2 regions of the Hahella sp. KA22 genome follow, and region 1 is predicted to be linked to the other one. Evidence: predicted binding sites of a transcription regulator. Region 1 holds the regulator's gene; the other holds the start of a gene.

Region 1 (5,281 bases):
GATGGCTTCTTTCAGCGATGTGCTTTTGCTGCTGAGCGGGTGCTTGCGACGCGTTGCATGAAAACGTTTGATCAAGGTGGCGTCATTAGCGTCAAGATAGATGATTTCCACATCAATATTGTGCGCTTGCAGAGTGGCGTAAATCGACGGGAAATCCGATAAATCCCTATAAAGATTTCGGGCGTCTATGCTGACGGCGAGTTGCTGATTCTGGGTCTTTCCCTGGTCCAGCACCTCTTGGGTGAGAGGCGAGAGGAGACCGATAGGCAGGTTATCGATGCAGTAATAGCCCATATCCTCCAGAACATGGAGCGCCGTACTTTTTCCGGAGCCTGAACGACCGCTTACGATAATCAGCTTCATGTCTTCCTCTTTCCATCGAAGCTGGATTATTTCTCCAGCACCCTCCTGAACAGGGTTTCGTCGTTGTCACAGTCGCGCAGGTGTTCGCAGAAGCGACGGTCATTGAATTTCTGGGCCAGCTGGCTCAGTAGGTCCAAGTGTTCGCTGGTGGCCTCTTGAGGCACGATCAGAACGAACAGCAGGTCCACGGGTTCGTTGTCTATGGCGTCAAAAGGGATTTTGTCCTTGAGCGTAAGCAAGGCCCCTATGATGCGGTCGCAGTTCTCCAAGCGGCAATGGGGTATCGCGATACCCTGGCCGATACCAGTGCTGCCGAGTCTTTCACGGCATATCAGGTTGGTAAAAATGGCGTTCTCGTCCAAAAACGGAAAATGTTGCGCAATCAGATTGGCGATATATTCGAGAACGCGCTTCTTACTCGAGCCCGACACCCCACAGCGTGTGAGGGCGGGCGAGATAATTGACTCAATAGTTAGTGTGGTTTGGGCCATGTTCTGTTATCTGGCGGATGCGCCGTGCATCCGATCAACGTGCTTCTCTTTGTGTTTGAGGATCTGGCGGTCTAATTTGTCCACCAGTGCGTCAATTGACGCGTACATATCTTCGTGTTCAGCATTGGCATGCAGGTCAGCGCCGCTTATGTGCATGGTTGCTTCCGCAATCTGACGCTGTTTTTGAATGGAGAGCGTAACTTGGACATTACTGATACTGTCGAAGTGTCGTTCGAGCTTGTCGAACTTGTTGTTAACGTAGTCTTTCAGTGCTTCAGTTAACTCGACTTGATGTCCGGTGATGTTCATTTGCATACTTTGCTCCTAATGCCAATATACGGTGCATTATGAATTTTGCACTTCCATGAAAAATACTAGCACATCCAATTTGTGACTATTTGATTTAAGTCTTATGCCTGCATTCCTCCTTTTAAATTAACCGCTTACGTTCATTGGAAGGCGGAATGGAAAGCGCCTCCCGGTACTTTGCGATCGTGCGACGGGCGACGTTGATGCCCTGTTCGCCAAGCAGCGCAGCAATTTTGCTGTCGCTCAATGGTTTCTTTGGTGATTCCGCCGCGACTAACTTCTTGATAATAGCTCTAATAGCGGTCGAAGAACACTCGCCACCCGTATCTGTGCTGACATGGCTGGAGAAAAAGTACTTCAGCTCAAATACGCCGCGAGGAGTGTGCATGTATTTCTGGGTGGTCACCCGGGAAATCGTTGACTCATGCATCTCCACCGCCTCCGCAATATCGTGCAGCACCAGTGGCTTCATCGCCTCTTCGCCGTACTCAAGGAATCCTTGCTGATGTTCGACGATTTGTGAGGCGACTTTCAACAGAGTTTCATTACGGCTTTGCAAGCTTTTGATAAACCAGCGGGCTTCCTGTAACTGGTCGCGCAAATAAGTGTTATCTGAGCTGTTGTCCGCCCGTCTCACCAGGCCTGCATAGCCAGGGTTGATGCGGATCTTCGGGGCGATTTCAGGGTTCAGTTCCACCAGCCAGCGGCCGTTGGCTTTTTTGACGATAACGTCAGGAACCACGTATTCGGTATTGCTTTCCTGAATGCCTTCGCCTGGCCTTGGGTTCAAGCTTTGAATCAGTTTGAGCACTTCCCGCAGATCGTCTTCTTTTAGACGGCTGCGGCGCATCAACTGGGCGTAGTCACGGTTGCCAAGCAGATTGATATAGTGGCTGACCACCAGCTTGGCCTGTCCAAGCCAGGGGGTGTCTTTAGGCAGTTGGTTCAACTGGCTCAGCAGGCAGTCCTGTAAGTTGCAGGTGGCGACTCCTGGAGGATCGAACTGCTGCACGCGTTTTAAGACGGCGCGTACTTCGTCCAGCTCAATTTCCTCTTCCCCCTCAGTTTGCAGTCCGCCATGAATTTCGTCAGGAGTGAGTGAGAGATAGCCGTCGGTATTGACTGCATCGATTATCGCAACAGCGATCATGCGGTCAATGTCGGACATGGGGGTAAGGTTCAGTTGCCAGAGAAGGTGGTCTTGCAGGGTTTCGCCTTTGCTATTGCGGGATTCGAAGTCGTACTCGTCATCTTCGCCGCCGCTGTAGCTGCTTGATCCGCTCTGGAAGACATCATCCCAGGCGGTATCGACGGGGAGGTCGTTCGGAATAGAATCGGACCAGTTGTCCTCTTCAGCGAATCCTCCTTCATCCATGCCCGACTCTTGCGTTCGCTCCTTGCTGGAGTTATTAGCGAGCATGTCGCTGATCGTATCGTTCTGAACGTGGTTGGGAGATTCGTCTTCTTCAGACACTTCCAGCATGGGGTTGGACTCAAGCGCTTGTTGAATCTCCTGCTGTAAATCCAGTGTTGAAAGCTGCAAAAGTTTTATTGCTTGTTGCAGTTGCGGGGTCATGGTCAGCTGTTGACCCAGCTTTAACTGCAATGAAGTTTTCATAACCATCTGATGCTTACCACCGATTCAGGCACAGATCTTGTGAGTTTTTCATAGTTATTAGGTGCTTTAATCCTAAGCTCTTGAGCCTTGGGGTCCATCTTGGATGGAGGCCGCCGGTTAAACTAAAGTTTGAACTGGTCACCCAGATAGACCTCTCGAACCTTTGGGTTGGCAAGGATATCACTTGGGGCGCCGCTTGCGATAATAAATCCTTCACTGACAATATAGGCGCGTTCACAAATATCCAAGGTCTCGCGCACATTATGGTCTGTAATTAAAACGCCGATGCCGCGCTTTTTGAGATGCTCGATAATCTGCTTGATATCATTGACGGAAATAGGGTCCACCCCGGCGAAAGGTTCGTCCAGTAAAACAAACTTGGGCTCCGTAGCCAGCGCGCGAGCAATTTCCACGCGTCGACGCTCGCCGCCTGAGAGGCTCATGCCCAGGCTTTTACGAATATGGGTGATGTGAAATTCCTGCAGCAGCTCCTCCATCTTAAGCTTACGCTCCTTGCGGCTGAGATCTGCTCTGGTCTCAAGAATGGCGTAGATATTGTCCTCTACTGACAGCTTTCTGAAGACCGATGCTTCCTGCGGCAGATAGCCAATGCCCTTGCGCGCTCTCCCATGCATTGGCAGGCCGGTGATTTCCGTTTCGTCAATAAATACGCTGCCTTTGTCGCTGGGGATCAGTCCTACCACCATATAGAAACAGGTGGTCTTTCCTGCGCCGTTAGGGCCGAGGAGGCCCACGATTTCGCCGCTGCGGATTTCAACGGACACATCTTTTACTACGGGCCGTTTCTTGTAGGCCTTGGCCAGGTTTCTGGCGGTGAGAGTGCTCATTGTTTATTAGATTTGGGCGGATGATAGATAATTTCAACCTGCTCGGTTTGATTGCCCGATGAGGCTCCCTTTGCCGTGACTAAACGCTTGTCTGTGAAATAAATAATTTCTTCGCCTTCCACTGAGCTATTGTCCTGAAGAATGCGCGCATGGTTACGCATAACGACTTTACTCTGGCTGCGGTCATAATCCATGCTTTCTGCGTAAGCGTGGGTTTCAGTTTGTTTTTCTTGGTCAAACTGCACTAAATGAGCGGGTTTGCCGGTCGCCTGGAAGCGGCTGATGCCATTGTCGTCGGTGTATAAAATGACTTTGTCCGCCTCAATGCTGGATTTGCCTTGGGTAATGACGACATTGCCGATATAGGTGTCGATGCCTTTTTGGCCATCTCTCTCCCAACGTCCCGCTTTGATGCGCACTGGTTCGTCACTGCCGTTAAGAAGATCCAAAGCATGGCTAAGCGGGGCGAACATAAGGCTCAATAACAGCGCCGCGGTGAATAGTTTACTTGGGTTGTGCATAAACGCCGGTTACCTGAGAAAGTAATACAATAAGCTTTTTATCAATGTCCGCCTCCATTCCGACAGCGGTTAACTGATTGATATTTGAAGTTATCTTAACGGGTTGATCGGTGCTGATAAAGCGCGACTTGTTGTTGTAGTCGAGCGCTTGCGTTTGCATGAGAATTGGCGCCCCGTCGTTGGAAGCGCCATTTACTTCCACGTCCCCACGCAGTTTCAGGGTGTCCTGCTTGATCAGCAGCTCGCCTTCCAGGGACTCCACATGCCAGCTTTTCTCCCCTTGCTGGAAGATCTCCAGATTGGGGCGCGTGAGTACGCCGGTGTCTGTATCAGGATAGTGCTTCGCCAGCTGGCTTTGCAGGCGGCTGGTGAGTGCGCCCTCTTTGTTGTAGGTGGTGTAAACCGCGTTGATGACAAATGCGTCAGGTTCGTCTTTCAGGAGCGGTTCTTCCTCGAAGAACGGGACGCTGGCTTCGTCCTGATAGGCGACCAGATAAATAACCAAAAGCGCCGCCAAAGCCGCGTAGAGCCATTTGCTGTATTGTCTGAACAGTTCTGTCATGAAGTTATAGGTAGGCTTCCAAGGAGGTGTGGAGCAGGCCTTTTGCCGCCAGAATCATATCGCATACCTCTCTGACCGCGCCTTTGCCGCCCTGGGTTGCGGTGCAGTAAGTGGCGTGCTGACGGACAAACCAGTGACCGTTCGGCACGGTAACGCCAAATCCGCAGCTGCGAATGGCCGCCAGATCGGGCAGGTCGTCGCCGACATAGGCGCATTCATCCAACTCTAAACCAAGCTTGCTACGAATCTCATTGAGCCCGACAAGCTTGTCTTCGCGGCCTTGCAGTAACTCTAAAATGCCCAGGTCGCCAGCTCTTTTGGCGACCATGGCTGACTTACGACCAGTAATAATGGCGACGGTTACTCCCGCTTTTTGCAATTGCTTGACGCCAAGACCGTCGAGTATGGAGAAGGGTTTGAATTGCTCTCCAGATTCGCCGAAGTAAAGAGTCCCGTCTGTCAGAACGCCGTCTACGTCCAGCGCTAAGAGCTTAATCGGTTGCAAAGCTCGCATTTGTTGTTCGGTCAAAGTTGGCGACATTAAATGACTCCTGCGCGTAGCATGTCCT
Region 2 (5,281 bases), 3.0 Mb from region 1:
CCTACCTTCCTTTTTTTGGCCACTTCGGTGGCCTTTTTTTATGAGTAGAGGGCTGTGGAGCGCTGGGGCGTCAGAGGGTAAAACCGGCACGATTTCTGCGTTACCAGCTTCAGGTATTCAGGCGTAGAGAGGGTTCGCCCACATCATCGCAGTTGTTGTATGAACAGATTAAGGATTAAGCAATGGACATAATAGAATTTGAAAAAGCCGTCGACATTGTCTGGTCTTCCATTCAGGAATGGGCGGAAACAGCACTGGCCAACCTGCCTAGCGTCATCGTGGCCCTGGTGTTTTTCTTCCTGTTTTTGTACATAGCCAAAGCCGTATCCAACCTGACCCAACGGGTGCTGGTGCGCTCATTGGATTCAGTGGAAGTCGCCAATCTTCTTTCCACTATTGTGCATATTGTATTGGTTGCAATCGGCATCTTCGTCTCCCTGGGCTTTGTAGGACTTCAGGGCACCGTCACCTCACTCCTGGCCGGGGCCGGGATCATCGGTCTGGCGTTGGGCTTTGCGTTTCAGGACCTCACCGAGAACTTTATCGCCGGGATATTCATGGGCGTTCGCAAACCATTTCGAGTGGGAGACATTGTGGCGACCGCAGACATCATGGGAACCGTAGAGGCGATCAACCTGCGCAATACTCATATCCTGACGTTTTCAGGGCAACGGGTCATACTTCCCAATAAAGCCGTATTCACCAACAAACTGACCAACTACTCCATCACCCGCCAACGCCGTCTCGAAATTCAGGTCGGCATTTCCTACGCCGACGACATCGACAAAGCCGCCAAAGTCATCACCAAAGCCATCGACGCCCTGGATTTCACCCGCAACGGCACGGAAACCCAGGTTTTCGCCACCGGTTTCGGCGACAGCAGCATCAATTTAGTCGTGTGGTACTGGATCGATTATCCCACCGGAAAAGTAGACTTCATGACCGCCCAGCACAAAGGCGTCGTGGCCGTGAAGAAGGCGCTGGACGATGCGGACATCCTCATCCCCTTCCCGATTCGCACACTGGATTTTGCGGCGAAAGGCGGCTTGCAGCTTGATCAGATAATCAGCACTCGTGCTGAAGAGGTGGAGTCTGCTGCGTAAAACTGCATATTATGCTATTCGATAGCATACTTTAATAATCAGCTTTACCAGAATAACGAACAAGCCCTGTCTAATAAGGATAGACAGGGCCATATATAATCCGCAAGAACTCAATTCCAGGCGGTTAACTCGCTAAATTAAAAGCCCCTAATACCCTATATCGAATTCCATAATTACTGGATAATGGTCGCCGCCTTGCATGTGATATTTTGCGACATTCCTAACATCAATATTTTCACTAACCAAAAAGTAGTCTAATTCATGATGTGAACCTGGATGAGTATTTGAGCCGCTTGATACGATGCGCAATTCTTTTCCTCTAGAGTTACTCCCAATCCTTATTATGTTTCGGCGACTAGAGAGGTCAAAAGGTACGCAATTAAAGTCTCCTCCTATAATAAAGTTACCAGGAATTTTCCCAACTGCATGTTGGCCTACTAATTGTGCATCCGCTGCACCTCTTCCGCCAGCATTAGCATGAAACGTAAGAACAGTAAATCCTTCACCAAAAGTCGCATACAGGGAACTGCGTCCGGTATCAGTTTGCAAGTATATACAGCCGTGCGCTACAGGTACTTGTTTAGAAATAATACATGTTGTGCAGCGATTATTGAACGCTCCTACTTGTTCACATGAATACAGCCACTTCTGAGTAGATACGCTGTCTAAACTAGCTTGACTTAATCCTCCACACTCTTGTATTAAAATAATATCGCACTCGTTCAGTAAGTTACTCAGTATCTTTATTTTACTATCACTGGAAGTTGGGTTTCCCTGAGAATTCCATGTTGCTACTCTCACTCAAGACTCCTAAAAATATAATTTAAATTGATGCAGCTTTACCTTTCACACTTGTGCCCACCACTGCCAAGCTTCATCATATTGCTCAGTATTCAACCATCAAAGCCAAAAACTTAGCGCCAACCAATGAAAGCGCTTTCATTTTGAGTTAAAAAAACCCGAAGGAAACATCAACTGCAGGGTCCCAAGTTTAGGTATCAGGTCGCTACAAAATCTACAGGTGGGCAGTATACACATGAAAGCCGCATAATTCCTTTAAATAACAAAATGTTACACTAAAACTTCCGCGATATCTCACTTGGCTTTCGGCTTACCCCACAGTGTTCTATGCTTGGTAATAATCGCATCAATTTTACCTTCTTGCGCCAGTTGCTTTAAGCCGTGATTGAAGTCCTGGGAAGTTTTCAAAAAGTTCTTCGCTTTCCTGGAAAACATCAGGTATTGATTCTCCACTTTGATCGGAGGATCGAGCCAGATGAACTTGTTGGCGGAATCGGGAAATTCCGTGTTGATAATATACTGCCCCATAAACTTATCAATCAGCACAAGATCAATCCAGCCACGGGAAAGGCTAAGGATATTCTGGCGGTCTTCGGTGACTTCAATGGTATTCAATCTGGCCTGTTCAAACTCAGGCGGATTGACATACCCCCGCACTACGCCAATTTTATATGGCTGCAAATCATTCAGGGCGACATAAGAAATATTGCGTTCCTTGAGAGCGTAAAAGCCCAGCTCATTGGCTGGAAGAGGATCTGAAAACTCAAACCACTGCTCCCTGTTTTTTCGATACCACCCGGTGTAGACCCCATCAAAATCGCCAGCCTGCGCCATGCCATAAGCTCTTTTCCAGGGTAAAAACTTCACCTCAACCTCATACCCGACTCGCTGAAAAGCGGTGAAGATGATCTCCGTAATAAATCCCTTACTCTCTAAATGCTCACCGTAATAAGGCGGGTACTCGGTCGCGGCCAGCACTACCTGGCGCTCCGCGGCCTCTGCAACGTTGAGTAAGTCCAGGCATATAAATAGCGCAATAAGGCCGTAGAAAAGATGCTTCGCCCTATCTCGATGGCGGCGGCGCGGTAAACAGGAGCTTCCTATAAATGAGAGAGGTTTACAGTAGCGCTTGCTTTTCCGCTGATTATTATGTGGAAGGGTCATACCAGAGGGCGTTTTTCGCTTATGGTTATTATCACCAATATAGCAGCAGTGGCGGTTTTTCGTACGCAGAAAGGAGCCTTAAGCGCTAGCCCATCGAAGCCACACCAGGCCTCAAAACCGGTTCGAATTAAACCAAGCTGACATGAAAAGGCCGCCCGACACTTCAAATTTAGAAAACCCAATACTTTGTAAGTTCTGCAAGCCTTTTACCCAAGATTACCAGCCAAACGGAAAAAACGTGCAAAATTACACCAAAATGCGCATAAAAAGCGCTAAATTCGATAAAAATAACTTGGCACGCTTCTAGCTGTCTCTTAAGTGACAACGAGGCATAGAGACCTGTTACCCGGTCTCGACAGAGATCCGGGACTTTAAAAGATAGAAAAGGAGATCGTTATGAAAACGCCAAAAACTTTTACCAAGAAACCTGTTTATGCTGCTCTGATCGCCGCAACCCTGGCGGGCGCTATGACCGTAGCCCCTGCTTACGCAGCGGGAGACAAAGTTAAGAAGGAAGAAACTGTCGGCCAGCAGGCGGAGGAAATGACCCAGGATGCGAAAAAGTATTTCAAGGATGGTTGGACTGAAGGCAAGATTGAAACCGCCATTCTGTTCAACGAAAACCTGAGCACATTCGAGATTGATGCTTCCGTCAATGGCTCCAACGCCACACTGGTGGGAACAGTCAGTTCCGAAGTGGAAAAAGAGCTGGCGGAACAGATCGCCCTGAGCGTAGAAGGCGTTAAGGATGTGGATAACCAGTTGCAGGTAGCCTCCACACCCGCCAAGAAGGAAAACGCGGAGAATGAGAGCTTTAAAAGCTCCGTGGCTGACGCCACTATTACCGCTAAGGTAAAAATGAAGCTGTTGGCTAACGAGTCCGTCGCCGGTCTTGATATTGATGTGGATACAGAAGGCCGTGTGGTAACGCTGAATGGCGCGGTGGATTCAGAAGCAGAGAAGGATCTGGCGGAGAAACTGGCCAGCAATGTTGACGACGTGGATTCCGTTGAAAACAAGTTGATGATCAACTAATTCATCGCACTCCATGCGCATGGACATCAGCAGGGCCCGAAGCCTAACGGCTTCGGGCTTTTTTCGTCAGCAGAGGGATAGCAAAGAGATTTACGCCAGGAGCCCAATGCTCAACCGCGGGGCTCGACCCGGCTTACCACCGGACCATTGCCCCCCGCACATCCACATGAATAAATGGGCCGTGATAACTATTAGCGGAATATACGCCCAATCCGCCGATGAAGGATTTGTAGTCAGGCGTCTCGGCAAATTTCTCAATCAGCTGCGCCAGATACTCCGCGTCATCTTTGTCGACCTTGCCGTCCTTGTTCAGGTCGTCCATTTTGCCGTCTTTGGGGTCCTCGTCGATAAAGACATCCGCCGCTCCGCCCCATTGATGACGACTGTACATCGCGTTGCGAATGGAGGTGTTGTAGTACGGGGTGCGAAAGCCGCTCATAATAACGAATGATGAAACCGGCACTCCCGCTGAATTCACCTGCTCCGTCAGATACTCCAGCTTGAGCAGCAGCTTCTCTCTTAACACCAGAAACTTGGGGAACTCCGAGGGTTGCCGGCATAGAAACTGCTCCAAACGGTAGTTGGGCGTCAGCTCGATATCCAGCATATCCTTGGTGACTTCGAGGTAGCCGGGAGGCGGAAGATAGATAGCCTGGTTGAGATAGGCTTCACTGGGATAGTGACCTATCTGATAGCCATTCAGCATTCCCTCTTCGACTTGGTTCGCCGGCACCAGCACAAACAGGTTCAGGGTTATCTGCGCTCCGGAGGAAGGCCTGCGAATAGTCAAACGACTCACCCCAGGATGCGCAGGAGCGGTCCAGCGATAACGATCGCCTGGCTCCTTGACGACATCGCCCTGGCCACTTATTTCAATCTGCTCGCTCTCCGGCAAATTAATTTTGAAGACAAATTCTTCTGACGCCTGCAAAAATGCGGACATAACCCGGTAATCACTGGTTTCGCCTTTAAAACTGATACTGAAGTCGACTTTCCCGGGTTCAAATCCAAAAGCACGGGTCATCAGCAGACAGAGCGCAATGACCGTTAGTGCTCTAACCATTCATTATCCTCCGGCGCCAGCGTTTTACCTTCAAACGCCATTTGCAGTCGAGCGTCCCTTCCGTATACATCCTTACGGAATTGCGCCACGCCGGAGTCATCCATCCAGGCGGTCC

The links. Region 1 encodes sigma-54, which starts transcription at its own class of promoters, with help from an activator protein. Its sites were predicted from a motif close to TGGCACNNNNNTTGCTNT; they were not measured.
Region 2: the regulator sigma-54 is predicted to act here: its motif matches at 3,362-3,379, upstream of EUZ85_RS22060 (BON domain-containing protein).

Annotation. Positions count from the first base shown of each region.
Region 1 covers NZ_CP035490.1:2,022,242-2,027,522, forward strand. Annotated here, with positions in the region: gene rapZ (RNase adapter RapZ) at 1-363, opposite strand, end outside; gene ptsN (PTS IIA-like nitrogen regulatory protein PtsN) at 390-854, opposite strand; gene hpf (ribosome hibernation-promoting factor, HPF/YfiA family) at 861-1,169, opposite strand; gene EUZ85_RS09045 (RNA polymerase factor sigma-54) at 1,285-2,781, opposite strand; gene lptB (LPS export ABC transporter ATP-binding protein) at 2,904-3,629, opposite strand; gene lptA (lipopolysaccharide transport periplasmic protein LptA) at 3,626-4,150, opposite strand; gene lptC (LPS export ABC transporter periplasmic protein LptC) at 4,134-4,712, opposite strand; gene EUZ85_RS09065 (HAD family hydrolase) at 4,717-5,253, opposite strand; gene EUZ85_RS09070 (SIS domain-containing protein) at 5,253-5,281, opposite strand, start outside.
Region 2 covers NZ_CP035490.1:5,004,244-5,009,524, forward strand. Annotated here, with positions in the region: gene EUZ85_RS22045 (mechanosensitive ion channel family protein) at 183-1,103, shown strand; gene EUZ85_RS22050 (endonuclease/exonuclease/phosphatase family protein) at 1,251-1,904, opposite strand; gene EUZ85_RS22055 (ABC transporter substrate-binding protein) at 2,199-2,882, opposite strand; gene EUZ85_RS22060 (BON domain-containing protein) at 3,465-4,103, shown strand; gene EUZ85_RS22065 (hypothetical protein) at 4,237-5,166, opposite strand; gene EUZ85_RS22070 (murein L,D-transpeptidase) at 5,151-5,281, opposite strand, start outside.